Regions from separate parts of the Bradyrhizobium sp. 613_E4_N2_2 genome, predicted to be linked through region 1. Evidence: riboswitches for the same ligand, from Rfam matches in the RefSeq annotation. Region 1 holds a riboswitch; each other region holds the start of a gene.
The links. A riboswitch is a leader RNA that binds a small molecule or an ion and turns the genes downstream of it on or off. The one in region 1 is predicted to bind cobalamin.

Region 1 (7,436 bases):
CGCGGCTTGAGCCGGGTCAGGCCGGGCGATCCGGCACATTGGCCTGCGCGAAGGTCGCCATGCCGTTGTGAAGGCTGCACGCGAGCCGCACCAGCGGCAGCGCGATGGCCGCACCCGATCCTTCGCCGAGCCTGAGATCGAGGCTGATCAACGGCTGCACGTTCAGCGCACGCAACACCAGCCGATGCCCCTGCTCCGCCGATTGATGCGACGGCAGCAGGAATGGCTGGCACGACGGGTTCAGCCGTACCGCCGCCAGCGCCGCCACCGATACGATGAAGCCATCGATCAACACGGGAACGCGGGCTTGCGCAGCCGCAATGATGGCGCCGCAAATCGCCGCGATTTCGAGGCCGCCGACGGCGCACAGGATTTTTTCCGGCGAAGCGCCCGCAATGCCGTGATGCGCAATCGCCGCATCGATCACACCCGCCTTGTGCGCGCGGCCGGCCGCGTCGACGCCGGTACCGCTGCCCGCGATCTCCTCGGCACTGATGCCGAGCAGGCTCGCCGCAATCGCCGCCGACGTCGTGGTATTGCCGATGCCCATCTCGCCGAAGATCAGGAGATCGGGCCTGCCGGCTGCCGCGCGCGCGACTGCGCGCTGACCGGCTTCGAAGGCGAATGCCAGCTCCGTGGGGGTGAGCGCTGCTTCCACGCTGAAGTCGCGCGTGCCGCTGCGCGGCTTGTCGGTGACGATTCCTGCCATCTCCTCCTGTGCCAGCGTGCCGGCGTCGACGACCTCCAGGCCTGAGCCAAGCTCACGCGCCAGCACCGAGATCGCGGCACCGCCCGAGGCAAAATTCGCCATCATCGCGATGGTCACTCCTTGCGGATAGGCCGACACGCCCTGCGCGACGATGCCGTGATCGCCGGCGAAGACGATGATCGGCACTCGCGCAGCGCGCGGTTGCTCGGTCGCCTGCAGGCCCGCAAGCTCGACCGCAAGCTGCTCCAGCCGGCCGAGCGCGCCGGCCGGCTTTGTGAGTTGCGCCTGACGCGCGAGCGCCGCCTCGCGATGGACAGCGGAGACCTCGGGGCATTTCCGGGTGACCCATTCGGGGAGCATGCTGCCTCGCTTACGGCCTGCGCTTGAGAATGTAGCTGTCCATGATCCATCCGTGCCGCTCGCGCGCATCCTGTCGCGCGGCGACGATGCGCGGGCCGATCTCGGCCAGAACGCCCGACATGACGATCTGATCGTGCATACCGAGATAGGCGCCCCACCAGATGTGCAGCCCGGCTGGATCGAGCGACTGGAAAGCCGTGCCGCCGTCGAGCATCACCACCACGGTATCGACGCCCTGCGGCCAGCCGCCTTCGCGCAAGCGGCGCCCCGTCGTGACCAGGAAGGGCTCGCCGATGTCGTTGAGCGGCAGCGCATGCGCCGCGCACAGCGCCTGGATCGAGGTGATGCCCGGCACGACCTCGATATCAGGCAAGGGATCGAGCCGCCGCGCAATGCGCAGCGAGGAATCGTACAGCGAGGGATCGCCCCAGATCAGCAGCGCGACCTTGCCTTTACCTTCGAGATGGCTGGCGATCGTCCGCGACCACGCCGCGGCCACGGCATCGTGCCAGTCGTCCACGCCCTTGTGATAGTCCGCTTCACCGGCATCGCGCACAGGAAGATCGAACTCGGCAATGCGCGTCGTTGGATTGGTGAGTACATCCGCGCAGATCGTCCGCCTGAGATCTGCGAGATCGGACTTCGCCGTCCCCTTGCGCGGGATCAGGATGAGATCGGCCGCGTTGATGGCTTGAACGGCGGCGCGCGTGAGCTGCTCGGGATCGCCGCAACCGATGCCTATCAGGGAGAGTGTCAGCATCGTGAGTGCGAAGGGCGGCCATCACGGCCGCCCGTTCGCTTGTCTCTCAAGCCGCGTTATGCAAACGCGGGGTAACGAGGCCGGGCGCGGTGACGCCGCGCAGCGACTTCGCCAGCGCCAGCACACCGAGGTCGGCCAGCGGCTCGATCACGATGACGAGCGCGTAGGAGGCCGCGAAGGTCGCGATGTTGACGAGGTTGGTCGCACCGAAGCCCGAGCCATAGAGCGCCCAGAACGCAACCCAGGCGATGACGCCGGCCTGATACGTGGTCGACAGCGCCAGCGCCTGGCGATACCTGAGATCGACATAGGCGGTGTTGCGGGCAATGATCCGCGCGGCGATCGCCTGGATCCCGAACAGCGGCACCAGCAGCGTGGTGACGTTCATGCCGAATTGCGGCAGATCGGGCGGCTCGAAGAAGATGCCCTGGAACAACAGTCCGAACGCAAGGCCGAAGGCCGCGGGCGCTGCCCCAAACAGCAGGAACAGGGTCGAGCCGAGGATGAAGTGCACCTCGGAGACGCCCACCGGGAAGTGCGGCAGGATCTCGAAGAAGACGAAAACGAGGCCCGTGGTGGCGAGCGTCCGCGCCGCGAACGACGTGATGCCCTGCTCGCGCACGGTCTCGACCGCGAGCTTCAGCGCAACGCCGCCGACTGCGATGCCGGTTGCGTAACTCAACACGAGCTTGGCGCCCGATACGACTCCGGGTTCGATATGCATGGTTCAGTTCCTTCCTGCCGTCACACCCGACGGCCTTGGCCACAAGACATGCACGGCCGGTCTCCTGGCTCGCGGTTCACTGGGGTTCTCCGGCCTTCCCGGGCCTTGCGGCCCAGTGGCTGATCGGAGTCCCTCACCGCTTACAGTCGCGGGGGCGGCTGGGGTTTTGGGCGGCGCAACTGTCCGCCCACCCCCATTCCCGATTATGCTCCGGCGGTTTGCGCCGCCTCGAGCACCATGCGTCTCCTGTGTGCCCCTTTCGCCAGCCGGGCGTCAAGGGGCGAAGGGCGGCCGGGACGGTCCTGACGGATAATCGCCCGCCAGCGCGCCAAACAGGATCACCGCCGCCGTCGAGGCCGCGCCGCCCCGCGCAAGCTGTTCCGCCAGCTCGGCAATGGTGGTGCGGACCAGCCGCTCGTCGGGACGACCGAGGGATTCGGCGAACAGCGCCGGGGTATCAGGGGCGAGGCCGTGCTCGATCAATTTTGCGACAAGCGCCGGAAAGGTGCGCCGGCCCATATAGACGACGGTGGTCGCTTCGGGATCCGCCAGCGCCGCCCAGTTCAAATTCTGCGGCAGCTCGCCGGTGACATCGGCCCCGGTCACGAACTGCACCCGGCGCGAGGTGTGGCGCCGGGTCAGGGGAATGCCGGCTTGCGCGGCGGCGACACAGGCCGAGGTGATTCCGGGAATGATCTCGTAGCCGATGCCGGCTTCGCGCAGAGCCTCCAGCTCCTCCTCGAGCCGGCCAAAGATACCGGCATCGCCCGATTTCAGCCGCACCACACGGACGCCGGCCGCGGCGTAATCGATCAGCAGGCGGTTGACGTGGTGCTGCTTGGTCGAGGGCCGCCCTGCCCGCTTCCCGACCGCGACGAGATTGGCGCCGGGCCGGGCCAGATCGAGGATCGCGCCCGAGGCGAGGTCGTCATAGAGCACGACGTCGGCATCGCGCAGCCGCGCGGCGCCTTTGAGCGTGAGGAGCTCGGGGTCGCCGGGGCCGGCCGAGATGAAAGTGACAAAACCGCTCACCGATCCTCCGCGATCAGATGGAAGAACGTGCCGGTGGCTTGTCCCCGCCGCGAGCCGGTCTCGGCGATGATCGCGCCTGTTGCATCGTGCACGACCGCCAGCGGCGTATCCGGCTGCGCGACAATCGTCGAATAGTGGAACTCGTGACCGCGCAGGCGCGCGCCGACCTGATGGCCCGGCATCGGCGCGGCGAGCGCAGCGAGACGATAGCCGAGATGCATGCGGCGCTTGGCAAAGCTCGTCTCCAGTCCGAGCAGGCCCGTCATCTCATGACGGACGCCGTCGGCGTCGGTCAGAGCGGTTCCCAGCACCATATAGCCTCCGCATTCGCCGTGCACCGGCCGTGTGTCAGCGAAGGCGCGCAAGCCGCTGCGAAAGCGCGCATTGGCCGCGATCGTGCCGGCATGCAGTTCGGGATAGCCGCCGGGCAGCCAGCAGACATCGGCGCTCGCGTCAGGCGCTTCATCGGCAAGCGGCGAGAATGTCGAGATCTCGGCGCCGGCCGCGCGCCAGGCCTCCAGCATGTGCGGATAGATGAAGGAGAACGCGGCATCGCGGGCCAACGCAATGCGCTGCCCGGGCGGCGTCACGTTCATGCCGTTTGCCGCCGGTTGCGGCGAACAGCTTGCTGCCGCCCGCAGCACCGCATCGAGATCGACATGCTCGGCGACGAAGCGCGCGGCTTCGTCGATCAGCTTGCCGATCTCGGCCTGCTCTTCGGCCTGCACCAGGCCGAGATGCCGTTTCGGCAGGCTGATTTCTGCATGACGCGGCAGCGCGCCGAACACGGCGATGCCGGCGTCGTTCAGTGCACGCCGCACGAGATCTTCATGTCGCGGGCTGGCGACGCGATTGAGCACCACGCCGGCAAGGCGCACGCCGGCACGATAGTCGCGAAGGCCTGCGGCGATCGCCGCCGCCGTCTGCGCCTGTCCGGAAGGATCGATCACCAGCAGCACCGGCCAGCCCAGCATCTCCGCAATGTCGGCGGTGGCGCCGGTGCCGGAGACGCCGCGCGCGGCGACGCCGTCGAACAGGCCCATCGAACCCTCCGCGAGCACGACATCGGCATCAGTGCCGCGACCCACGAGATGAGCAATCGTCCCGCGATCCATCGCCCAGCTATCGACGTTGACGGAAGCGCGCCCCGTCGCAGCGGCATGGAAGGCGGGATCGATATAGTCGGGCCCGCTCTTGAAGCACTGCACGTTCAATCCGCGATTGCGCCAGGCGCGCGCCAGCGCCAGCGTCAGCGTGGTTTTGCCGACGCCGGAGGCCGGCGCCGAGATGACAAGCCCTGCCGGCATCACGATGCCTCCGGAAAGCGCGGATCGGCGCCGACCGGCCGATAGCGCCGATCGTAATCGGCGGCATAGAGGCGGCTCTCGTCAAAATCCGCCGCTCCAAGCGTCTTGCCAACCAGGATCAGCGCGGTGCGCTCCATCTCGGTGCCGACGGCGGCATCGAGCGTCGCCAGCGTGGCGCGAACGATGCGCTGGTCCGGCCAGCTCGCGCGCCAGACGATCGCGACGGGGCAATCCGCGCCGTAATGCGGCGTGAGCTCGGCGACGACCTTGTCGAGCAGATGGATCGACAGATGGATCGCGAGCACCGCACCGGTGGCGGCGAACGCCGCGAGCTTTTCGCCCTCAGGCATCGCGCTGGCGCGGCCCGGCGTGCGCGTCAGCACGACTGACTGGGCAAGACCGGGCAGCGTCAGCTCAATCTCTAGTGCAGCTGCTGCAGCCGAAAACGACGGAACACCTGGCGTGACCGTGTAGGGAATACCGAGCGCGCGCAGGCGACGAAGCTGCTCGCCCATCGCCGACCAGATCGAGAGATCGCCGGAATGCAGGCGGGCAACATCCTTGCCGGCGGCATGCGCGGCGGCGATCTCCGCGATGATCTCGTCAAGCGACAGCGGCGCGGTGTTGACGATCCGTGCACCGGGCGGGCAATGCGCCAGCACGCCCTCGGGCACCAGCGAGCCCGCATAGAGGCAGACCGGACAGGCCGCGATCAGGTCGCGTCCGCGCAACGTCAGCAAATCCGGAGCGCCCGGCCCTGCACCGATGAAGTGCACCGTCATGCGCCGTCTCCTTCCGCGATCGCGGCGGTCGCGGTGCGATCCCGCGAGACCGCCCGCGTCGCAATCAATCGCGCGCGAGGACCAGCGGCAACGAGCGCCGCGGCTTCGGCGACCGAGCCCGTGCCGAACTTCTCCGCGACGAGCTCCGATTGCGTCGGCGTCTCGATGCCGGCCAGCATGTCCGCCGGAACCGGCTTGATCGGCACGCCGCATTCACGCGCGAGCTGTTTGAGCGGCTCCGCGTCGGCCTTGTCGCTGACAGTCGCGACCGCCGCAAGGCCCTCGGGACCACCCGCCGCCAGCAGCGCCTCACGCAGCGAAGCCAGCGTGACATCCTTTTTGAATCCGAGTCCGGCGACTTTCATCGAACCGCACTCCATTGCACCACGGGCCGCGACGCTTCCCAGGACCGGTAGCGGCCGAGCGGCGCGGCATGGGCAATCTCGACCCGCATCAATTCGCCGCCGTGGCGCTGGTGCAGTTCGCCGAGCAGCGCCTCCGTCTCCAGCGTCACCGCATGCGCGACGAGCCGCGCACCCGGCGCAAGCCGCGGCCAGATGGCATCGAACATCGCGATATCGAGACCGCCACCGATGAAGACGGCATCCGGCGCTTCCAACGCAGCAAAAGCTTTCGGCGCGCTCCCCGTGATGACAGTGATCCGATGCGCCAATCCGAACGCTGTTGCATTGCTGCGGATATTCGCGGCACGATCCTCGCGCGCCTCGATGGCGGTCGCCGTCCCGCCGCACAGCGCCCATTCCACAGAGATCGAGCCAGAACCCGCGCCGATATCCCACAGCCGCTCGCCGGGTCGCGGCGCCAGCGCCGAGAGCGCCAGCGCACGCACCGGCCGCTTGGTGATCTGGCCATCATGCATGAAGAGATCGTCGGTCAGGCCGGAGCTGCGGGGAATGCCTTGCCCGCCCCTCGCCTCGACGGCCACTGCGACCAGGTTTTCGGCGAGATCGCCCGCAAAGCTGTCGGCACGATGCTCAGCGATGCTTTCGCGCGGCCCGCCGAGCGCGGCGAGAGTCCAGAACGCCGAGGCGCCACAACCGCGCTCGCTCAGCCATTTCGCGAGATCACCGGCGGCCTTGCCGTCACGCACGAGGCAAATGATGCGCGCACCTTGCACGAGATGCGGTACGAGACGCTCGAACGGCGCGGCATGAAGCCCGAGACAGGCGATGGCTTCGAGGCGCCAGCCGAGCCGCGCGGCGGCGAGCGAGAAGGTCGATGGCGCCGAATGCGCGATCCACTCGTTGGCATCGAGCTTCTCGGCGACACTTGCACCCGCGCCGTGCCAGAACGGATCGCCGGAGGCGAGTACCACCGTCGGCCGGCCGCGGCAGCTCAGCACGATGTCTGCGTCGAACGGCACCGGCCACGGACGACCGCGCCCCTCCACGTCAGCAAACGCGAGATGACGCTCGCCACCAAAAACAGTTTCTGCCTTGGCAAGCGCCTTTCGGCTTGCCTCGGACAGCCCGGCAAGGCCATCTTCGCCGATACCGATGATGGTCAGCCAGGGATCAGCCATGACGCGCGCCCTCATTCTGGGCGGAACCGCCGATGCGAGCTTGCTCGCCGCGGAAGTCGCACGCGCGCGCATCGACGCCGTGTATTCCTATGGCGGCCGAACCCGCGCGCCCGCCGATCAGCCGCTGCCGACCCGCATCGGCGGCTTCGGCGGCGTGAGCGGGCTTGCCGACTATATTCGCCGTGAGCGCATCACGCATGCGATCGACGCCACGCATCC
Region 2 (7,436 bases), 2.1 Mb from region 1:
TTCTCGACCTCGGCGAACACCGGAGCGAGCCCGATCTGCGCACAGCGGCGGTTGGCGATGAAGTGCATGTACTGCTCGCACAGCGCAGCATTCAGGCCGAGGAAGCCGCGCGGCATCGTGTCCCGTCCGTAGGCGGCCTCTAATTCGGCTGCATCACGGATCATGCCGCGAACCTCGTCCTGGAATGCCGCCGTCCACAGATGCGGGTTCTCGATCTTGATCTGGTTGATCACGTCGATGCCGAAGTTGAGATGGATGCTCTCGTCGCGCAGGATGTATTGATACTGCTCGGCGATGCCGACCATCTTGTTACGGCGGCCAAGCGACAGGATCTGCGCGAAGCCGGTGTAGAACCACATCCCCTCGAACACGACATAGAAGGCGACGAGATCGCGCAGGAAGGCGCGGTCGCTATCCGGCGTCCCCGTCTGGAACGACGGATCGTCCAGGTGCTGCGTGTGCTTGAGCGCCCAGGCCGCCTTGTCCGTGATCGACGGCACCTCACGGTACATGTTGAACAGCTCGCCCTCGTCGAGCCCGAGGCTTTCGACGATATACTGGAAGGTGTGGGTGTGAACCGCCTCCTCGAAGGCCTGCCGAAGGAGGTACTGCCGGCACTCCGGATTGGTGAGATGGCGATAGATCGCCAGCACGATGTTGTTGGCGACCAGCGATTCGGAAGCCGCGAAGAATCCGAGATTGCGCTTGATCGCGCGCCGCTCGTCCTCGGTCAGCCCGTCCCGCGACTTCCATAGCGCGATGTCGGCCTGCATCGAGACTTCGGTCGGCATCCAGTGATTGTTGCAGCCTGAAAGATACTTCTCCCAGGCCCATTTGTACTTCAGCGGAAGCAGCTGGTTGACGTCGGCGCGGCAGTTGATCATCCGCTTCTCGTCGACGGAGACGCGGCCGCCGGCGCGATCGATCGCGCCTAAGCCGGTCGGGTCGGCCGGCTCGAGCTTGAGCTGGGTCTGCGGACGCAGTGCGGTGGCGAGACTTGAGGCGGCCGGAGCGACTGCTGTGGTTTCGGTATCGGACCAGTCGAGCATCGTCATCTCCTCACTGGCACGCTTCGCATTCGGGATCGTCGATCCGGCAGGCCTTGATGCCGTCGAGGTCCGGCGTTGCCGCGGTCGGCATCATGATCGGCGCGTGCGACACTGCCACTGACGCGGACACCGCATTGAGCTTTCCGTCGGTGCCCTTCAACGTCGATTTCTCGACATGCGTGGCGCTGCGCGAGCGCAAATAGTAGGTCGTCTTCAAGCCGCGCCGCCAGGCCAGCCGGTAGAGCGCATCGAGCTTCTTGCCGGAGGGATTGGCGATGTAGAGGTTGAGCGACTGCGACTGGTCGATCCATTTCTGCCGGCGCGCGGCCGCCTCGATCAGCCAGGCGCTGTCGATCTCGAAGGCGGTGGCGTAGAGCGCCTTCAGATCGTCAGGAACGCGGTCGATCTGGCCGACGCTGCCGTCGAAATATTTGAGGTCGGAGACCATCACCTCGTCCCAAAGCCCCCTCGCCTTGAGGTCGCGCACCAGGAACTCGTTCACGACCGTGAAGTCGCCGGACATGTTCGATTTCACGAACAGGTTCTGATAGTTCGGCTCGATCGACTGCGAGACGCCGCAGATGTTGGAGATCGTCGCCGTCGGCGCGATCGCCATGACGTTCGAGTTGCGCATGCCGCTGGACGTGACCTTCTTGCGCAGGCGATCCCAGTCGAGCGTTGCGGAGCGATCGACGTCGAGACCACCGCGCGAGTCGGCGAGAAGCTGGATGGAGTCGAGCGGCAAGATGCCCTTCGACCACAGCGAGCCCTCGAAGCTCGGATAGCGTCCGCGCTCCGCGGCGAGATCGGACGACGCTTCGATCGCGTGGAACGAGATTGCCTCCATGCTGGTGTCGGCAAACGCCACGGCCGCGTCGGACGCGGTCGGAATGCGCTGGACCTGAAGCGCTTCCTGAAAGCCCATCAGGCCGAGCCCGACGGGACGATGACGCATGTTGGAACGCCGCGCCTCGGGGATGGTGTAGAAATTGATGTCGATGACGTTGTCGAGCATCCGTACTGCTGTCGTCACCGTCCGCTTCAGCTTGGCATGGTCGAGTCCATTGGGACCGACATGGTTGAGCATGTTGATGGAGCCGAGATTGCAGACCGCGACCTCGTCGGCGGAGGTGTTCAGCGTGATCTCGGTGCAGAGGTTCGACGAGTGGATCACGCCAACGTGCCGCTGCGGCGAACGCAGATTGCAGGGGTCCTTGAAGGTGATCCAGGGATGACCGGTCTCGAACAGCATGGTCAGCATGCGACGCCAGAGGTCGCTCGCGCGCACGGTCTTGAAGACGCGCATGCCGCCGGCTTTCGCCCTGGCCTCATAGGCCTCGTAAGCCGTCTTGAACGCCTCGCCATAGAGATCGTGCAAATCGGGCGTCTCGTCAGGCGAGAACAGCGTCCATTCGCCATCGGCATCGACGCGCTGCATGAACAGGTCCGGCACCCAATTGGCGGTGTTCATGTCGTGGGTGCGGCGGCGGTCGTCGCCGGTGTTCTTGCGCAGGTCGAGGAATTCCTCGATGTCGACGTGCCAGGTCTCAAGATAGGCGCAGACCGCGCCCTTGCGCTTGCCGCCCTGGTTGACGGCAATCGCGGTGTCGTTGGCAACCTTCAGGAACGGGATGATGCCCTGGCTCTCGCCGTTGGTGCCCTTGATGTGGGCGCCGAGACCGCGGACCGGCGTCCAGTCGTTGCCGAGGCCGCCGGAATATTTTGCCAGCAGTGCGTTGTCCTTGATCGACTTGAAGATGCCGTCGAGATCGTCCGAGACGGTTGTGAGAAAACAGGACGACAATTGCGGACGCAGCGTACCCGAATTAAACAGCGTCGGCGTCGAGGCCATGAAGTCGAACGACGACAGCAGATCGTAGAACTCGATCGCCTTGGCTTCGCGGTCGATCTCGCGAACCGCAAGACCCATCGCGACGCGCATGAAGAAGGCTTGCGGCAGTTCGATCCGCTTGCCGCGGACGTGCAGGAAGTAGCGGTCGTAAAGTGTCTGGAGGCCGAGGAACTGGAAATTCAGGTCGCGCTCGGGCTTGAGTGCAGCCGCGATCCGGCCGAGGTCGAAGCGGGCCAGTTCAGGATCGAGCAGTTCGGCGGCAATGCCGGTCTTCACATAGGCCGGGAAATATTCGACATAGCGTACAGCCATATCGGCCTGCGAGGCGGAGGTCGGCACGGCATGGACATAGGACAGCACCTCGCCGCGCAGCTTGTCCAGCAGCAGGCGCGCGCTGACATAGGCGTAGTTCGGCTCCTCCTCGACCAGCGTGCGCCCGGCCATGATCGAGGCCAGCGCCAGTTCGTCCTGGCTGATGCCGTCGTAGAGATTGCGGGTGGTCTCGGTGAGCACGGGTGCCGCGGAAACGCCGTCGAGGTCGGCGCAGGCTTCGCCGATAATCAGCGCAAGCCGCTTGGCGTCGAGACCAACGCGCGAACCGTCGGCGAGCGTGACCTGAAGTGCCGGCGCGACAGCGGGCGTCGCTTCCGCGGCCGCCTCCTCGGCGCGCTGGCGCGACCGCTCCTCGCGGTACAGCACATAGGCGCGTGCGACCTTGTGGTGCTCGCTCCGCATCAAGGCGAGCTCGACCTGGTCCTGCACGTCCTCGATATGGAAGGTGCGTCCCTCGCCTGCCCGCCGCATCAGCGCAGTGACGACTTCGGCCGTCAGCTGCTCCACGCTCTCATGGACGCGGCGTGAGGCGACCGCGCTGGTGCCTTCGACCGCAAGGAAAGCCTTGGTCATGGCGACCGCGATCTTGGCGGAATCGAACGGCGAGACCTTGCCGTTGCGACGGATGATCTGCATGGCCGGCTCGCTCGAAGCAGGCGCAAGCGATTGTGGACGCAAATGAACGATGGGTGCGGAAGCGGTGTCCGCGTCGTGCAGGTTCAGTGACATCAATGGGCCCCGTGATGCGCGCGTTGTGTTTGAGCGGGGCTGTAAGGAAGGACGCTGCAGAAACGCCGGCAGCAGAGTTGCCGGGCGGTGCATGCAAGCGACCGCCGGACACCCCGCCCGTGGACGTTCAGATTGTCGCGGCAGGTCTCCTGGCTCGCAGGTCGTCGCCCACTTCCCGTCTTCCCGGCGCGAAAGGCGCCAGTGACGATTGTTCGGAAGCAGCTCGCTGCTGACAGTTGCGGGGGCAGCGCCGGAATTCCGCGCTCTCGCGCGGTTCACCGGCTTCCCTCTTAGCCACTAAATCTTGCGATCCAGCGGAACCGTGACGCCCACATGTGGTGACATATGCAGCCGGGTGTCAACGATTCGTTGCGGGTCAGAAGCTCTGTTCCCTGTGGAATGCGGGAATTCGCACTTGGGGCGCTCTTCAGCTTGGCGCGCTGTGTGACCCACGGCCCGACTGCAGGATCACACAGTCCGGCGCGACGCTGCCGCTGCATGTCGCCTCGCAGCCGCTCACCAGCGACGTCACTGTCGCTTCCAGCACGCGCAGCTCCGCAATTTTCGCCCTGATTGCACCGAGGTGCTTCTCCGCAAAGGTCCTCGTTTCGCCGCACGGCGAGCATCGCTGGCCGGCGAGCCAGACCGAGCTGGTCAGCCCGATGCGCGTCACGATGACGGCGGTGAAGGCGCCCTCGCCGCCCAGGAACGGCGTGGACGCTCGACGCTATTCGGACGAAAGGTGATAGCCGCGATCGCGATAGTCGAAATCGACGAGTTCGCAGATCCGAGCCGAGGGATCGGCGGGCGCCGCATAATAAGCCCTGATCTCCTTGATGCGACCGCTCGCCCCTTCGAACGCGTACCATTCGTCGCCGCGAAGCGCCGTGCCATGCGTGCGCTTCCAGTGCGTCCATTCGATCACGGCTTCCGGCGACGTCGACGAGCAAAGAATCTTTTCGATCGTCCATCGCGACCCGAGATTCTCGACGCACCAGATCCATTTGCGCGCGATGGTATCGGCGCCACGCCATGGAATGTCCGGCAAGCCGGGTGGGAAGTAGTGAACCGCGTCCGCTGTGAAGCAGGCCATCAAGGCATCGTAGTCGGCGGCGTTGCAGGCGTCGAAATAGCGACGGATCGTCGCCTCCATGGCGGCGGGCGATGTCTTGCTCATGTCAGGCTCCCGCCCGGATCGTCGTGGCCCGCGCCGGATCCGCACCGGCCTTTTTCCAGGCCTCAAAGTCGGCGCGCACGGCAGGTGTGGGCGGATAGACGCCGTAGAGCGGCTCGCCCGCACTGATACGATACGACAGGTACTTCTCGAGCTGGTCCCGCCTCTCGCAGAGGTCGGCCATTTCGGCGGCCAAATGCCGTGGCACGACCGTGATGCCGTCACCGTCACCGACGATGATGTCGCCCGGGTAGACCGCCACGTCGGCGCAGGCGATTGGAATATTCAGATCCGCGACGCGATGATACGACAACCGCGTCGATGCCGTGACCTGCCGGGCATAGGCGGGGAAATCGAGCCGCGCCAGCTCCTGGCCGTCACGAAACGCACCATCAGTGACAATGGCCGCGGCGCCCCGCACCTTCATCCGCGTCGGCAGCATAGCGCCCGCAGAGGCCGCGCGCGGATCGTTACGGCTGTCGATCACCAGGACATGGCCGGGCGGGATACTCTCGACCGCTTCCCACTGCAGATTGTCCGCGTTCGGATACGGCGTGAGCGTCTCTATGGTATCGAGATCCTCTCGCGCCGGGATCATGCGCATGGTGAAGGCCTCGCCGGCGAAGCGGACCGCGTCCTTGTTCATCGGCACCAGCCCGACCAGGAAGCACTGGCGCAGGCCTTTCTTGAACAGCTCGGTGGTCAGCGAACCCGAGGAGACATCCTTCAGCCGGCGGATGACAGACGGATCCAGGGGACTAAGCTTCGTCTTTGGTTCGTACATGGCCATCCTCCCTCAGGGGCGCTTTCCGACCTCGTGGACGTCACGGGCCCAGGCGCGCGCCTGCTCCGACAGGCTGAAGCCGAGGCCCGGTCGGTTCGGCACGATCATGCGGCCGTTCACGACCTCGAGCTTCTCGTTGAACATCGCCTCCGACCACTCGAAATGCTCGACCCAGGGCTCCCGGGCATAGGCCGCGGTCAGGTGCAGATGGATCTCCATGCAATAGTGCGGCGCAAGCTGGAGCTTCTTGTGGTCGGCGAGCGCGAGGATCTTGAGGAACGGCGTGATGCCGCCGACGCGCGGTGCATCCGGCTGGATGAAATCGACCGAATTGTTGCGGATCAGCTCGTAATGCTCGTCGATGCTGGTCAACATCTCGCCGGTCGCAATCGGGGTCGCAAGCTCGGCCGCCAGCGCCGCATGACCTTCGTAATCGTAGGCGTCGAGCGGCTCCTCGATCCAGGTCAGGTTGAATTGCTCGGCGATGCGGCCGAAGCGCAGCGCCGTGGTGCGGTCCCATTGCTGGTTGGCGTCGATCGCCAGCGGAACGTCGCCGATATGGTTGCGAACCGCCTCGATGCGCTTGAGGTCGACCATCGGATCGGGCTGGCCGACCTTCAGCTTGATGGCGCCGATGCCCCTGTCGAGCGCCATGCTGACGCGTTCTTTCACCTCCTCGATCGGCATCGAAAGATATCCGCCCGAGGTGTTGTAGCAGCGCACGGAGTCACGATGGGCACCGAGCAGCTTTGCCAGCGGCAGCTTGGCGCGCTTGGCCTTGAGATCCCACAGCGCGATGTCGAAGGCGGCGATGGCCTGCGTGGACATGCCGCTGCGGCCGACCGAGGCGCCGGCCCAGACGAGCTTGTCCCACAGACGCGCGATGTCGTTCGGATCCTCGCCGATCAGGTCGCCGGCGATCTCCCTGGCGTGCGCAAACTGCCCCGGACCACCGGCACGCTTCGAATAGCTGTAGCCGATGCCGCTGTGGCCGTTCTCGGTCTCGATCTCGGCAAACAGGAAGGCGATCTCGGTGAGGGGCTTTTGCCGGCCGGTGAGAACCTTGGCATCGCTGATCGCCTGGGCGAGCGGCAGGAAGACGAGCGACGTCCTCACCCATGCGATCCGGTCCGTCGTCGCTTCCCCGGCTGCGAGCCCTGCCGCGAGCGGGTTGGCGATAATGCGCGCGTTGACCTGGTAGTTCATGGCTTTCTCCTATCGATGTGGATTTACGGGAAATGATGTCATTCGGCAGCGACCGGCGCGGAGCGGATCAGCCCGCTGCCTTCGCGAATGACGAGACGCTCGATCGGCCCGACGATGACCCAGTAACAGAGCACGGCCAGCAGCCCATGCAGGCCGACATACAGCAACGCGCCGTTGAACGATCCGGTGGCGGAGAGGATGTAGCCGATCGCAACAGGCGTCACGATTCCGGCGGTGTTGCCGACGGCGTTGAAGACGCCGCCCGTGAGCCCGATCACCTCCTTGGGCGCAGTGTCGGCAACGACCGTC
Region 3 (7,436 bases), 310 kb from region 1:
TATCCATGCGCAAGCTCCACGAATGGCGTGCTGCGCAGAGCTTGGACCGAGGTCTCACGGGGAGTCTGCTTCGTCCCCACGCCGATGAATGTACGTGAAATCGTCCGGTCGTTGCAAGATGGTGCTTGTGCGGTTCCATCTAGACGGCGAACGCTTCGCGCGCGCCGCTACGGTGGCGGAGGATAGCGGTCGAATGTCGGCAGTTCGTGCGCGCGCTCCATCCATCGAAGGCGCTCTGCGACCTGGATGTGCATCGTCGCCGGTACGGCATCGGGATCGTCGTAGGTCGCGCTCTGGACGTCGATGACCCCGGGCAACATGTCGGCATTGACATAAAACAGGCCGGTTCCGCAGTCGCCGCAAAAGTGCCGCCGGGCATTTTCCGAGGAGTGATACACCTTGGGCTCGCCCTTGGTCACCTTGACGGCATCGTCCGCGTACATCGTCCAGCCGACGACGGGAGCGCCCGCGTGAAGCCTGCAATCGCGGCAGTGACACAGCGCGTGCACGATCGCTTCGCCCTCGACCTGATAGCGGATCGCGCCGCAGTGACAACCGCCGGTGATGGTGCTCATGCGTTCCTCCCGATGGAAGACAGGTCTCGTTGATCGATAGCTCTCGAGACCTGCGGCTTCAACGGCGCAATCGATTTGCGATTGCGTCCTACTGTCGCGTGACAACTCCTGCCACGGCGCGGGCGAGGTGATCCGCGACTACCACTTGAACGAAGCCGCGATCTCGTAGCTGCGCGGCGCGCCCAGGATGATCTGGTCGGTGTAACCCGGATCGCCCCAGGCCGCGTAGGGCTTGTTGGTCAGGTTCCTCACGCGAAAGCTGATCCGGGTCTGGTCGACGCCCGGGAAATAGGCTTTTGGAATATCGACGAACGCGTATGCGTCGAAGATCGTGTAGGCGTCCATCGTGACCAGATTGTCCTGGAAGTTGAAGCGGTCGCCGACGTGACGGACGAGGCCGCCGATCTCGACCGGCAGCTTCGTGTCGAAGCGATAGGAGGCGCCGGCGTTGGCGATGAAGTTGGGAACGTTGGGCGGCGTCTTGCCCGAATAGGACTGGAAGTCGCCATTGCCGTCGACATAGGTGAAGTCGATGAAGCGCGACTGCACGAAGGCGACGTTGCCCCATAGTTTCAGGCCCGCGACCGGATTGACCGCGGCGGCGATCTCGACGCCCTTGGAGGCCATCTTGCCGGCGACGTTGAAGAGGATGCCGCTTTCGGGGACGTAGACGTTCTTGCGCTCGATGTCGAAGGCCGAGAACGTGGCCTCCGCGCGCCTGTCGGCCGACAGCAGCTTCACGCCGGTCTCGTAGGTCCGCGACGTCGTGAGCAGCAGCGGCGTCGTGGGCCTGAGGATGAAGATGTTCGCCACCGTCGGGTCGGCTGCCGTCGCGTACTGGCTGTAAAGCATCACGCCGGGCGCGATGTCCCAGGTGTAGCCGATGCGTCCGGTGACCGGATTGAACGTCTTCGAGAAAGGATAGTTGGCTTTCAGGAGGCCATTCTCGTCGAAGCGGGTCCGCGACAGCTCGATATTCTCAAAACGGATGCCGCCGATCAGCGCAAAGGTCGAGGTCAGCTTGAGCCGGTCCTCGAACGACAGCGAGGCGGTGTCGAGATGGGTGTAGATCTTCTCGTCGCTGCGCGGGCCGTAGAGGCCGCGGTCCGGATTGAGGAGGTCGACGTAGTCATTGAAGAACAGCGTGTCCTGCGAGACGTTGAACTGGTTGCTGCTCGCCGCCACGGTGGCGACGAAGCGATTGTCCATTCCGCCGAGATTGGAATTGACGGTGAGGTCGGTGATGTTGCCGTAGAGCCGCTGCGCGTGATCGAGCGCCAGGCGCTCGCGGTAGATGCTCTGCGCGCCTGCGAAATTGCCTACGGTCTGGTCAAACGACGAGATCTCGTTGTTGAACCAGTGCCGGTGGGCGTCATAGCCATAGACCAGGCTCTTCAGCGAGATGTTGTTGGTGATGTCCCATTGAAAGCCGCTGCGCAGCCAGAGCTCGTTGGCGCCGCTGTGATTGTCGAGCACGTTGTAGTTCGTGGTCAGCGTGCGCGCGTCGATGGTGACCGGGACCGGCGTGCCGCCGCCGAGGTAATAGTTGCTCCAGAGGCCGGAGACGACGCCATACGTCGGCACGATGCCCGGCGCGTTCGCCGGCACCAGCGGCGTCCCCCAGTAGAAGCGGTCGTTGTCCTGCCTGTATTCGGTCGCGCCCCAGATCCTCAGGTTCTCGTTGACGCGATAGTTCAGCTGGCCCGAGACGTTGCTGAGCTTCGAATAGGTGTCGTCGATAAAGCCCTTGTTGTTGAAATGGCTGATGTCGAAGCGGTAGTCGAGGCCGTTGATCAGCGTGCTGCCGCCCGATCCGTAACCGGCGCGATAGCCGTTGAAGGAATCGTAGGAAGTGAAGGCGTCGTTGACGATTGGTCCGGTGTGCGGCGCCTTGTTCACGTAGTTGATGGCGCCGCCGGTCGCACCGAGGCCCGCCACCAGCGAGTCCGGTCCCTTGATGATCTCGACCTGCTGGAGACCAGCCACGTCCATGGGACGGCCGGTCATGGTCGACGGCCCGATCGGGATTCCGTTGTAGAGCGTGGAGATCTGGTCGCCGGAAAAGCCACGCATCGAGAAGATGGCGGGCGCGCCGGGCGCATCGCCGCCGGTGACGCCGACTGCAGCCTTGGCGACGTCGGTCGTGGTCCGGATGCCCAGGTTCTGCATCGTCTGTTGACCGATGACCTCGACGGTCGCCGGCATCTCGCGCGCCGTGATGCCGAGCCGGGAGCCGACGTCGGTGACGGCTGCCGTATTGAGCGGCGTCTGTACCGGCCCGCTCGGAGCTTGCGCGGCCGGAACGGCGATAGCAGGGGCGCCACGATTGCGTCCCGCGGCGCGCCGGGCCGCGCGCTGCTTCTGAGTGCCGGGGCTGACGGCAGGAGCCTGTCGCGGCGCAGGCGGCGACACGATCACCGGGCCGACCTCCCGGGAGCGGTTGTCCTGCGCCGCGCTTTGCGCGAGCGCCGCGGACGACAAGGACACCGACGAGAGCAGAGTAATCAGGAAAGCACGCGATAACGCTGGCCTTGCGCCAGCACGGAAATGAAGATTTTGCACGACAACGCTCTGCGGCGACGCAAACAAACCGTCACCGCGGTTGCCTTAGTCATCCACCTTCGCCCCAGGCGGCGGATGCACCGGCTACTTGTCCGACATCAGGGCACCCCGCCCAATGCGTTCGCGCGTGACCATGGCTGGTAGCAGGTTTCCTGGCTCGCGGGTCATCGCCTTCGACCACCTTCCCAGAGGCCCAAGCGGGGCTCCAGTGGTTCGTTTGGTCGTCGGCTATCCGCCTACAGTTGCGGGGGCAGCCGCGGAATTGCCCACTGAGGTGGACGCACCGCATTCCCTTGAAGAGTCCTTGCGGACACTACCGATCACGAAACTGGCATCAGGGGATGAGCGCGTCAACATCCGCGCGGGCTGCTGGACGGGCCGGTCGGTCGATGGTGGCCTTGTGTTGCTGTTTTGCACGATAGTCCGAAGGACCGCGTCGAAACGTCCAACCCGGCCTCCGGACGAGCCTGGGTAACGAACGCTTGACCACGATCAATAACTGCCTTTGGTGTCCGAGTATGCTACTGAGGCCGAGTTCCGGCCCGACAAGGTAAGTCGATATTGATGCAGTTCGTCCGTACCATCCTGGCAGTCGCCATCGCCATATCCTTGGCGATGCTGCCGGTTGGCGCGTCCGCGGCGAACCTCGCAATGTCGTCGGATGGCATGCAGACGGCCATGCACATGAGCGGCGACGCCGACATGTCGATGGACGATTGTTGTCCCGACATGAAGGGAACGGGCTCCCATAGCGGCGGCTACAAGTGCGGGATGGGCTTCTGCTGCGTCGGTGGGATCATCGCGCTCGGTGATGTCAGGCCCGTGGCGTTCGAACGTCTCGCCGTCATGGCCAGCACGATGGCTATTCCCCCGGATCAGGTCGTTTCCTTCCGCGGCGGCAGTCCTCCTTTCCGACCTCCTCGAATCTGATCTCGCAAAGCCCGAGACGCGAGCGGCGTGCCTGCTCGCGACGACGACTGACGTGCGCGCTTCACGCGCCACGGCGAAAGATCAATTCATGAGGACAGGACAATGCTTTCCAAAATCAGCACCGCGGCTCTCGCCGCCACCCTTTCGCTTGCCGCTTCCGCCGCGATGGCGGGCGCGGGCGACTACGCCTTCGAGCCCGTCACTCCGCAGATGAAGAAGGGCGAAGACGTCACGCTCGCCGTTCGCCTGACGAACAAGCAGACCGGCAAGCCGATACCGGACGCAGTCATCTTCAAAAGCCGCCTCGACATGGCCCCGGACGGGATGGCCGAGATGGAATCGGCGGTCGCGCCGCTGCCGTCCAGGGAGCCGGGTGTGTACGCCTTCAAGACGGACCTGCCGATGGCTGGACGCTACCAGATGACGCTGTCCGTGAAGGTGCAGGGCGAACCGGAGACCGTCACCGGCAAGGTGATCGTCACGGCGGTCAAGTGAGCGTTCGGGCGCTGCCCGGCGGCGCCCGACATTCCCCTTTTTCCTTCACACGGACGCGCGCTCCCGGGCGCGCGGATACACCATATGAAAACGCTGCGTCTCCTGACGGCTCTTGCGCTGGGCGGTGGCCTGGTCCTGGCCGGCTACTACTGGCATTCGAACGGTGCGGGCTGGCTCGCTGAGGCCGACATATCATCGGCTGCGGCTGGCGCGGAGCGAACGCCGCTTTACTACCGCGATCCAAGCGGTGCGCCGCTCTGGTCTGCGGGTCAGAAGAAGGACGACCGCGGGCGGGACTATGTGCCGGTCTACGACGACGATGGAGCGGCCGTCGCGCCGGCGCTACCGAAGGCGCAAGCGGCTTCGCCGCGAAAAATCCTCTACTACCGCAATCCGATGGGGCTGCCCGACACGTCGCCCGTCCCAAAGAAGGATCCGATGGGGATGGACTATGTCGCCGTTTACGAAGGCGACGACACCGACGACGGCACGGTGAAGCTGTCGCCCGGCAAGATCCAGCGCGCGGGCGTGAAGTCCGAGCCCGTCGCGCGGCGCCCGATCCGGGTCTCGGTGAAGGCGCCCGGCACGATCCAGCTCGATGAACGCCGCGTGTCGGTGATCGCGATGCGCGCCGAGAGCTTCGTGCAGAAGGTCGCCGACGTGACGACCGGCACGCGCGTGAAGGCCGGCCAGCCGCTGATGGAAATCTACAGTTCGGCGGTGGCGTCCGCGGCGGCGGAATATCTCGCGACGATCACCTCCAGGACGGTCGGCGGTGTCGAGATGTACGGCCGCGGCTCGCGGCAGCGGCTGGTCAATCTCGACGTTCCCGAGTCCGTCATCGCGGAGATGGACAAGACGCACACCGCGCCCGTGGCCATACGCTGGTCTGCGTCGCGCGACGGGGTCGTGCTCGAACGCAACGCGATCGAAGGCATGCGGGCCAATCCCGGCGACGTCCTGTTCCGGATCGCGGACACCTCGGTGGTCTGGGCGCTGGTCGACGTGGCCGAGCGCGATCTCGGCAACATCGCGGTGGGGCAGTCAGTCGCGGTGCGCGCGCGCAGTTTCCCCGGCCGAACCTTCACCGGGACAATCGCCGTCGTCTATCCGCAGGTGAACCGCGACACGCGAACCGTTCGCATCAGGATCGAGCTTGCCAATCCGGACGCGGTGCTGCTGCCCGACATGTACGTCGATGCCGATATCGACACGGCCGATGCCGCGCCCGTCCTGGCGATACAGGACAGCGCGGTGCTCGACACCGGCAGCCGGCAGGCCGTCCTCGTCGACAAGGGGGAAGGGCGTTTCGAACCGCGGGAAGTCAAGCTCGGCCGTCGCGGCGGCGGCTATGTCGAGGTGCGCCATGGTCTCGCGGACGGCGAGGCGGTGGTGACCTCCGCCAACTTCCTGATCGATGCGGAAAGCAACCTGAAGGCGGCGCTGAAGGGGTTTGGCGAGGCGGCATCCCAGGCCACCGACGCCGGCCCTGGCAATGCAACGGGAGATCACAAATGATCGCCCGCATCATCGCCTGGTCGGCGCGCAATCTGCTGCTCGTGCTGTTCGGGACCGGCTTCGCGGCCGCCGCCGGCCTCTATGCCCTGGTTCACCTTCCGCTGGATGCGATCCCGGATCTCTCGGATACGCAGGTCATCGTCTACACCGAGTATCCCGGCCAGGCGCCGCAGGTGATCGAGGATCAGGTCACCTATCCGCTGACGACGGCGATGCTCACGGTGCCGAAATCGAAGGTCGTACGCGGCTTCTCGTTCTTCGGCGTTTCCTTCGTCTACGTGATCTTCGAGGACGGCACCGACATCTATTGGGCGAGGTCGCGCGTCATGGAATTCCTGAACGGCGCGGCGTCCAGGCTTCCCGCCGGCGTCACCCCGACCATCGGACCCGACGCGACCGGCGTCGGCTGGGTCTACCAATACGCCGTGGTATCGAAGGAATTGAACCTGGCGGACACGCGCACGATCCAGGACTGGAATCTGAAATTCGCGCTGGCCAAGGCCGAAGGCGTCGCCGAGGTCGCCAGCGTCGGCGGCTTCGTCAAGCAGTACAACGTGGTCCTCGACCCGCAGCGGATGCGCGACCGCGGCATCAGCATGCAGAAAATACGTGAGGCGATCCGCGCCAGCAACGCCGACGTCGGCGGCCGCACCGTCGAGCTCTCCGAGTTCGAATACGTCATCCGCGGCAAGGGCTACATCAAGAGCATCAACGATCTCGGCAACATCGTGCTGAAGACGAGCAACGGCACGCCGGTGTTGTTGCGGGACGTCGCCAGCGTCGAGCTCGGGCCCGACGAGCGGCGCGGCATCGCCGAATTGAATGGCGAGGGCGAGGTTGCGAGCGGCATCGTGCTGCAGCGGTTCGGCGTCAATGCCCTCGACGTCATCGAAAACGTCAAGAAGCGCTTCAGGGAGATCGCGAGCAGCCTGCCGAAATCGGTCGAGATCGTGCCGGTCTACGACCGGTCGAACCTGATCTACGCGGCCATCGATACCCTCAAGCATACCCTGTTCGAGGAGAGCATCGTCGTCGGGCTCGTCTGCATCGTGTTCCTTCTGCATGTCCGCAGCGCACTCGTCGCGATCCTGATGTTGCCGGTCGGCGTGTTGATGGCGTTTGGCGCCATGAAGCTGCTCGGGCTGGGGTCGAACATCATGAGCCTCGGCGGTATCGCGATTGCGATCGGCGCCATGGTGGACGCCGCCATCGTCATGATCGAGAACGCACACAAGCACCTGGAACGGGCGAGGCCCGATCAGTCGCGCGTGCAGGTTCTGATCGACGCGGCATCCGAAGTCGGCCCCGCGCTCTTCTTCAGCCTGTTGATCATCACCGTGTCGTTCATGCCGATCT
Region 4 (7,436 bases), 2.1 Mb from region 1:
GATGGTCTGGTTCACGAGCCAGGCGCCAGTGACGACGAGCAGCGCCGGACGCATCGGCAGCATTGCGGCGGCGACGACGGCGAACGCCGCAAACGGCGTCGCGCAGGCAAGCGCGAAGCTCGCGAGCGCGCATGACACCGTCAGCAGCGCAAAGCAGAACATCGGCGCGAGGCGCGACGCGACCGGATGAAGGCGGAAACGGTCGGCGTGGGGCGGCAGGATGGTGACAGTCATGGAACGATCTCCTTGTAGGATTTGTAGCACAATTTTGCTGGAACGTAGCATCACGTCTGACTCAGTGAAGAGCCTCCATGGGATCTTCAGTCTCGGCTGGATCGCGCCGGTCGTAGGCGGCAAGCCAGGCGGCGAGTGCCGCCGTGTGCGGCTCCTTGGCCGCCAATTGACGCAAGGCCACGCGAACGGTGGCGCGCGCCGTGCGATCGGGCGGAAGCGTCACCATCTCAGGTCCCCGCCCCTTCGCGACCGCCTCGACCACGGCCCTCTTGCACGCCGTCAGCTCCGGCAGCCCATAGAGTTCGAGCAGCGCCTGGAAGGCTGCGTGATGATCCGGCCGAAAAGCGCGCTTGCGGCCGAGCTGATCGCGCAGCGGATGGGCCGGATAGAGATGCGCGCAGGGGATCCACCACTCAGGCAGCGGCTCGGTGGCGGCATGGGTGCGGCGATGCGCGAGCAGCTTTGGCAGGACGTGGGTGTGCGGGCCGTCAGGGCTTCGCCCACCCGGCGGCGGGATCGGCTGGAATACCTCGGCGCGCCCGATACGGCTGGTGAAGACGCGGTGCGGATTGGCGGCCAGAATGATCCGCATGGCGTCGCTTTCGGGCGCGAACACGGATTGGCCCGTGCGGCTCCTGAGCGCGGCGACGGCATCGGCATCGCTGACGCGGATGCAGGCGTCGACCTGCAACGTTCCGAGGCCAAGGTCGAACAGGATGCCGCTGCGATCCCTCGTCAGGAGCGCCTCGATATCCGGACCGAGCTCGGTCAGCACGGTACGACCACTCATGGCGCTGGCTTCATGCGGAAGGCACAATGCGATGCGGTGGCTCCAGCTCTCCGTGGTCGGCGATTCCGATGCTATCAGGCGCAGGCCCGGGTGGGAGACAACGCGCATCCCACCCTTCTGCGTCACGACGCTGCCCCCGTTGCGCGACTGCTCCATATCGAAGGCCTCACCGGGCTCGCGTGTGAACTCGGCAATGGCACCGAACGTGCCGACGCTCCAGCCGGCCTCAGCGTCGGCAAGCTGGCTTGCGATCAGGTCCATGAGCGGATCGGCCGTCGTCATGAGGCTTCTCTCTCTCGCTATCTGACGTCGTAATTCGCCAGGCGAATGCCGCCATAGACGCCCAGTCCCGGCTGCAGAAAGCCAGTCGGATTTTGATAGTGCACATTGGCGAGATTATCGACCCGGCCGAACACCTTCACCTGGTCGGTGACCAGATATTCGGCTGCGACGTTGACGACAGTGTAGGCCGGAGCCAGCAGACGCAGAATGCTGAAGTCGCGGTTACCATCGACGAAACTCCCGACGTGCAACACGGTTGCGGACAATGTGAGCGGGTCGATCGGATTCCAGATGACATTTGCGCTCCACTTCTCCTTCGGACGCCTCAGCAGCTCCAGTCCCGCCGTCGCATCCACCGCGCGGGTAAAAGTGTAGTCGGCACGAACGCGAAGCCGGTCCGTGATCGCAGCCGCGACGAAGCTCTCCGTGCCCTCCGTGATCGCCTTGCCGATATTGGTGTTGGTGCTCGTGAACGTCAGGGGATCGAACGTGCTCTGGATCAGGTCCGTGATGTTGTTGCGGAAGTAGGCCGACCCGAAGCGAACGCGATCGCCAAACAAGGGTTGCTCGAAGCCGGCGTCGAATCCGACGCTTTCCTCGGGCCTGAGGTTGGGATTTGCAAAGAAGAAGAACGCGGGAAAGCTGACGTAAAGCTGGTTAAGCGTCGGCGCCTTGAACCCCGTGCCGTAGCTTCCCTTGAACTTCGTATCCGTGACCGGCACGATCACGGCAGACGCCAGACGAAAGGTCGGATGCTCTCCAAACCGCTCGTTGTCGTCCTGCCGGACGTTGGCCGTGAAGAAGACTCGATCCCGGAACTGGGACTGCAGCTCCATATATCCGGCCTTGTTGACGTTTTGCGCCGAAACCGTCGCCGTTTGCAGTGTTTCGGTCTCATGCTCCGCACCAATGATGACATTGTTGTTGGGCGCGAGCTGGGTCGTGGTGTGCCAATCATACTTGACGCGGTCGCCGGTCGTGATCGTGGCCATCGCGTTGCCGGGCGAGATGTTGTAGTTCCAGTGATTGGTGTAGTTGACGCCGAAATAGCTTTTCATCCGGTCGTCGAGAGCGGACCAGACCGCCTCCCCGCGCGTGAAGAGCTGGTGCACCGTCTGCGTGCTTTGCGCGGCCGCGGGAAAGCTCGCGGATGTGACGGGATCGAAAGTGTCTCCGGTAAAGCGCAGGGTGGCGTCAGTATACCGCGCGACGCCGTTGAGCGTCAGGTTTTCGCTCAATTCGGCGCCAAGCTTCGTCGAATAGGTCATGTTGTCGTAATAGTTGCCGATCGCCTTCTGCCCCGGCGGCAGCAATTCGACCGGTGTCACCGGCACGTCGTTCGCGTGGAAATGCGCGACGTTGAAGGCATAGTTGAAGTGGTCCTGTGAACCGCTCAGACTTGCAGTTTGATTGAACGTTCCGAACGAGCCTCCCTCGACCGAGCCGGTGGCGCGGGCGGGACCGTCGCCCTTCTTCGTCACGATGGAGATCACGCCCCCCAGCGCGTCTGCGCCGTAGAGACCGCCCTGCGGACCGCGCAGGACTTCGATCTGCTGAATGTCGGAGGTGAGCAACTGGCCGAAATCAAACGAACGGTTCGGGTTGCCGGGATCGCTGACATCGATGCCGTCGATCAGGACCTTGGTGTGGTTGGAATTCGTTCCGCGCATGAAGATCGACGTCTGTCCGCCCGGACCGCCGGTCTGCACGAGGTTCAGGCCAGGAACCGCGCTCAGCGCATCGGATGCGGTCCGGCGCTGATCGCGCTCCATGTCTCTGGCGGTCAGAACCGTCACCGAGCTCGCAACCAGATTGGTCGGAGTGACAACGCCCGTCGGACTGACGACGACCGTCGGAAACAGGTTGGCCGCGGATACCCCGGCAACCGGGGGCGACGCCGGCACCAGCTCGGGTTTCGGCAACCGAGCGACGCGCTGCCGCTCGGGCTTGTCCGGCGCAGGCCGCGCGACTTGCGGCTTGGCCGGACGCTCGGTCGGCGCGACCTCGACCGGCGGCAGCAGATCGGGCGATGCCGATTGCTGGGCCTGGGCAATGGACAGATCGAGCGAATACAGGGAAACGAACGCGACAACGCCGGCGCGGAAGCGCCTGGCGGCAAAGACAATACGGGACACTCTTGTAACCTCGGTATGACGTCAGTGGCACGTCACAGCGAACGAGGTTTCACGGCAGAGCGTTCGATTGCTCCGGTGAAGCTAATGTCTGTACTCCCCGACCGACATCTTCGCGTGTGACCACGGCTGACGGCAGGTCTCCTGGCTCGCGGGTCGTTACCTTACGTCGCCTTCCCAGGACCGAGATTCCCAGTGGCATATGACGAAAGATTCACCGCTTACAGTTGCGGGGGCAGCCGTGGCGTTGAGAATATCCCGGTATCGGGAAAACCTCGCACCACGTTCCCTTTTGATCTCCGTGAGGAGAACCGTCACCGGCCAATCTACGGGGCGGGCAAGCGGAGAGTCAATCGGCCGGTTGCATGACGGGCAAAGCACCGCACCGGAGATTGAGCCGGCGCAATCAGGCCGTCTCCCGCTCCGAACGCGTCCTGATCATCGCCCGCTCGCCGGCATCGACGAGCTGGCCGATGCCGGTGCGGCCTGTGAGCGCGCAGCGGATGATGTTCTCGGCAACGGACCTGCGAAAGCAATGGTCCTCGCCGACCGGGCGATTGCGGCAGACCCGATCCAGCGCCAGCTTCATGTTGATCCGGGTGCGGGTGTCGAAATGCTCGCTGATCATTCGCAGGGCCTCGGTGCGTTGATGTCGGAGCGGAAACGCGTCGGCGTAGGCCGGGTTCCAAAAAAGGACCGCGCAAGGCGTTGCGCAGAGCCGACTACGCCCGATCTCTTGGTCCTGTGACGGGCGGGCTACGCCCGACCTCTTGGCCGCTGGGCCTGAGCCCAGGCCGCGGTGACGTCGCGCAGCGGAGCGTCGATGCGCCGGATCGGGGTCAGCTCACCGGAGGCCGAGATGATGGCGGTCTCCTCGCGGCGACAGCGCGGGCATACGAAGCGGACCTCGTGCGGCGACGAAGACCAGCTCGAACGTTTGACGTTGGCCGCCATCGGCCATGCATCGCAATGCGAGCACGACACCAGGAACCGACCGGGATCGAGCATACCCATTCCATAGGACTCCGCGTCCTGCCTGCCGCTTCAATGACTAACCCATGTGAATCGTTCCGGTGCCCGAGCACCCTCAGCGCTAGCTCCAGCCAGCGCCGCCGCTCAGTGGGCACCCTTGAGGGTGCATGACGTGGTGCAGGTGACGGTGTTGCCGTGGTCGCACGCCTTGCAGGCGGCAACGCACTGGTTCATGTCGCGGGGATTGTAGGAGCTGTAGTTCCGCATCGCACAGACCGGGGTCGAGCCGGTGATGTCCTGCTCCTGGTTGCAGGCGGCCGTCATGAGCGCGAAGATGAGGACTGCGAGAAGGCGCATGGGATTGCCCTGGTTAGGAGCGGCAAAGCGACGTCAGCGAGATGCGCTGCACCGCAACGGACCTCGGCATTCCCAATGCGAGCAATCATGATCGCGACGCTCGCATCCTCAAAGGATGCGCGCCAAACATTAAGAACGGATTGCAGGTGGCGTCAGGCCGCGGCCTTGGTCGCGATCGCCTTCCGCATATCCACCGCCAGCTGACGGTACTGCTCCGAGAGTCTCAGATAGAACTCGCGCTTGGTGCTGTCGGTGGCGAGCTTGGCAATCAGCTCGCATTCGGCGGTGAGCGTCTCGAACCGTTCCAGCCTGTCATGAAGTTCTGTCATCGGCGTGTCCCCATCAAACGCCACAAGGGACGTCAAACCTAAGCCTGAGAAATAGGTCACGGCGAACATCGTTATCCAGTAGAAACGTTTTTTCCAGCAAGGGCGGTGCAAGCCCAGCAAGAACGGCTATTTCTGCTCCAGCCGCCAGGCACCATCCCAAGCTGCGTCCGGCGGATTGGCCTCGAACTGCGCGATGCGGCCGAGCAGCGTGCGCGAGGGACCGTCGCCGGGCACGGCTTCGAGCGCTGCATTGAACGCGGCGCGAGCCTCGTCGAAGCGTTGCGCGCGGTAGGCGGCGAGGCCTTCGGCGTAGCGCGCGCGCAGGCTCTCCTGCGGGACGCTGAGCCCGTGCGCCTTGCTCATCACCTCGAAAATGGCCTGCGTTGCGCTTTGGCCGGCCACCGCCAGACGATCGATCTCGCGCAGCTCGAGGTTCGAGCCGATCGCGTCCGCCGTCGCCTGCGCGATCAGGATCCGCGTGCCGTAGATCTTGTTGACCAGTTCGAGCCGCGAAGCGAGGTTCACGGCATCGCCCATCACGGTGAAGCTCATCATCAGCTCGGAGCCGATGCTGCCGGTCAGGACCTCGCCGGTGGCAATCCCGATGCGCAGATCGCAAGGGCCTGGCATGGCGCGGATGCCGAGCAGGTCAGGCAATTGCTTCTGCAACGCCGGCACCTCATCGGCCATGTCGATGGCGGCGTAGCAGGCGAATAGCGCCGGCTCGTCCTCCTCAATGAAGGGAGGGCCCCAATAGGCCATGATGGCATCGCCGATATATTTATCGATGACGCCGCGATGGCTCCGGATCGGCGCGGACATCACCGTGAAATAGTGGTTCATCACCTTGACGAGGCCGCGCGGGGTCATGCCCTCGCTCATCGAGGTGAAGCCGCTCATGTCGGAGAACATGATCGTCATCACCCGGCGCTGGCCGTCGATGGCGACCTCCGGGCGGTCGATCAGCCCCTGCGCCACCTTGGGATCGATATAGCGGCCAAAGGTCTCACGGATCCGCTCGTTGTGCCGCAGCTGCTCGATCATGCGATTGAAGGCGGCGGCGAGTTCGCCGATCTCGTCCTGGGTCGAGACCGTGATGGTCTTGTCGAAGCGGCCCGCCTCGACCTCGCGGGTGCCGGCGAGCAACAGCCGCACCGGTCGCGTGATGCCACTGGAGACGAGGAGCGCGAAAGCAAATCCGACCACCGCCGCGAGGATGGTGACGATGCCCGAAATGATCATCGCCTGGCGCTGGCGACCGATCACTGTCGCCGTGCTGGCGAAGACCTGCTTCAGCATGTCGGCGCGGATCGCGTCGATCTTCTGGTTGAACTGGTCGCGTATGGTGTCGAGATGCTCCAGGGTCCCGCGCGCCTCCGTCATCTGCTTGCCTTCGACCTGCTTGAGGAGTTTTGCGTGGTCCTCATTCATGTCGTGACGTAGCTCGGTGAGAGCGGTTTCGATGCGGGTCTCGATCCGCGCCAGCCCGGCATTGTCGGAAGGCGTCCTCTTGTCGTCGATGATCGCGTTGATGTGCGTGCGCGCGGCCTCGCCTTCCTCGTCGATCTTCCGATCGGCCTCCTCGAATTCGCGCAGGCGCGCCGCATAGGCCTCCTCCTCCGAGGGGGCCTGCATCTTCATCATGACCATCCGCCGCAGCGCCACCGAGCGCTCCAGCGAGCGGATGTTGGCGCGCGCCAGATGGCCGTAGGCCGGAATGTAGCGATCGGTCAGCTCGTCGAGCAGGACACCGACCTGGCTCGACATCACCATCGAAAGAATCGCGGTGACCAGCATCAGGACGATCAATCCGAGGGCGATCCCGACGATCTTGCGCCTGATCGACTGGTTGAAAAGTGGCATGAGCGGTGGGGGTAAGAGCTGAAAGGATCGGTTGGGAACTCAATACACCGGATTTGGACGCGGGAACACGCGCAATCTGGCCTTCGCGGCGCCCTGAACCGCGCGCAACCGTCGCGCGAGCCCTATTCGTTAACAAAGGTTGAAGGCATCACCCTTTCCGCCATTTCGGAAGTTCCCGAGTTCCCATCGGTATTTTGCCGCATTGTTGAAGGAGCGTGAGGACTGCGAAACGATGTCGTGGCATCGTTTTGGGTGTCGTCTTTGATTCTCAAGCCGCATGTCGTCGCGGACCTTGGTTTGTAGTGGTTTCGCAGGGGGACCATCGAATGAACCAGTGCCTACGCTCGCTCGCGTGTGTCGTTGCCGTGGCCGCATTGGCCCTTCTTCCTGCCGAGCTGGCAGCGAAGAGCAGTCACAAATCGTCGGCGTCAAAGAAAACGCATGAGACGAAAGCCGGCGGCAAGCAGCGTCACGCTG

Region 2: another riboswitch for cobalamin. It lies ahead of AB7290_RS19620 (ribonucleoside-diphosphate reductase subunit alpha); the one in region 1 lies ahead of AB7290_RS29670 (energy-coupling factor ABC transporter permease).
Region 3: another riboswitch for cobalamin. It lies ahead of AB7290_RS30935 (TonB-dependent receptor); the one in region 1 lies ahead of AB7290_RS29670 (energy-coupling factor ABC transporter permease).
Region 4: another riboswitch for cobalamin. It lies ahead of AB7290_RS19580 (TonB-dependent receptor domain-containing protein); the one in region 1 lies ahead of AB7290_RS29670 (energy-coupling factor ABC transporter permease).

What each region holds. Positions count from the first base shown of each region.
Region 1 covers NZ_CP197234.1:6,186,104-6,193,539, forward strand. The annotation lists gene AB7290_RS29655 (histidine phosphatase family protein) at 1-10, shown strand, start outside; gene cobT (nicotinate-nucleotide--dimethylbenzimidazole phosphoribosyltransferase) at 17-1,069, opposite strand; gene cobF (precorrin-6A synthase (deacetylating)) at 1,080-1,829, opposite strand; gene AB7290_RS29670 (energy-coupling factor ABC transporter permease) at 1,876-2,553, opposite strand; cobalamin riboswitch at 2,591-2,808, opposite strand; gene cobA (uroporphyrinogen-III C-methyltransferase) at 2,827-3,585, opposite strand; gene AB7290_RS29680 (cobyrinate a,c-diamide synthase) at 3,582-4,892, opposite strand; gene cobM (precorrin-4 C(11)-methyltransferase) at 4,892-5,674, opposite strand; gene AB7290_RS29690 (cobalamin biosynthesis protein) at 5,671-6,039, opposite strand; gene cbiT (precorrin-6Y C5,15-methyltransferase (decarboxylating) subunit CbiT) at 6,036-7,217, opposite strand; gene AB7290_RS29700 (cobalt-precorrin-6A reductase) at 7,216-7,436, shown strand, end outside.
Region 2 covers NZ_CP197234.1:4,112,846-4,120,281, reverse strand. The annotation lists gene AB7290_RS19625 (ribonucleotide-diphosphate reductase subunit beta) at 1-1,049, opposite strand, end outside; gene AB7290_RS19620 (ribonucleoside-diphosphate reductase subunit alpha) at 1,060-3,963, opposite strand; cobalamin riboswitch at 4,086-4,303, opposite strand; gene AB7290_RS19615 (nuclear transport factor 2 family protein) at 4,691-5,140, opposite strand; gene AB7290_RS19610 (ribonuclease activity regulator RraA) at 5,142-5,927, opposite strand; gene AB7290_RS19605 (L-talarate/galactarate dehydratase) at 5,934-7,127, opposite strand; gene AB7290_RS19600 (MFS transporter) at 7,166-7,436, opposite strand, start outside.
Region 3 covers NZ_CP197234.1:6,500,139-6,507,574, reverse strand. The annotation lists gene AB7290_RS30945 (Cj0069 family protein) at 1-7, opposite strand, end outside; gene AB7290_RS30940 (GFA family protein) at 168-575, opposite strand; gene AB7290_RS30935 (TonB-dependent receptor) at 714-3,062, opposite strand; cobalamin riboswitch at 3,263-3,470, opposite strand; gene AB7290_RS30930 (hypothetical protein) at 3,702-4,067, shown strand; gene AB7290_RS30925 (FixH family protein) at 4,170-4,562, shown strand; gene AB7290_RS30920 (efflux RND transporter periplasmic adaptor subunit) at 4,647-6,080, shown strand; gene AB7290_RS30915 (efflux RND transporter permease subunit) at 6,077-7,436, shown strand, end outside.
Region 4 covers NZ_CP197234.1:4,102,849-4,110,284, reverse strand. The annotation lists gene AB7290_RS19590 (hypothetical protein) at 1-234, opposite strand, end outside; gene AB7290_RS19585 (DUF6925 family protein) at 296-1,306, opposite strand; gene AB7290_RS19580 (TonB-dependent receptor domain-containing protein) at 1,324-3,441, opposite strand; cobalamin riboswitch at 3,556-3,769, opposite strand; gene AB7290_RS19575 (hypothetical protein) at 3,845-4,066, opposite strand; gene AB7290_RS19570 (hypothetical protein) at 4,195-4,452, opposite strand; gene AB7290_RS19565 (hypothetical protein) at 4,555-4,767, opposite strand; gene AB7290_RS19560 (hypothetical protein) at 4,920-5,096, opposite strand; gene AB7290_RS19555 (adenylate/guanylate cyclase domain-containing protein) at 5,223-6,959, opposite strand; gene AB7290_RS19550 (lytic transglycosylase domain-containing protein) at 7,286-7,436, shown strand, end outside.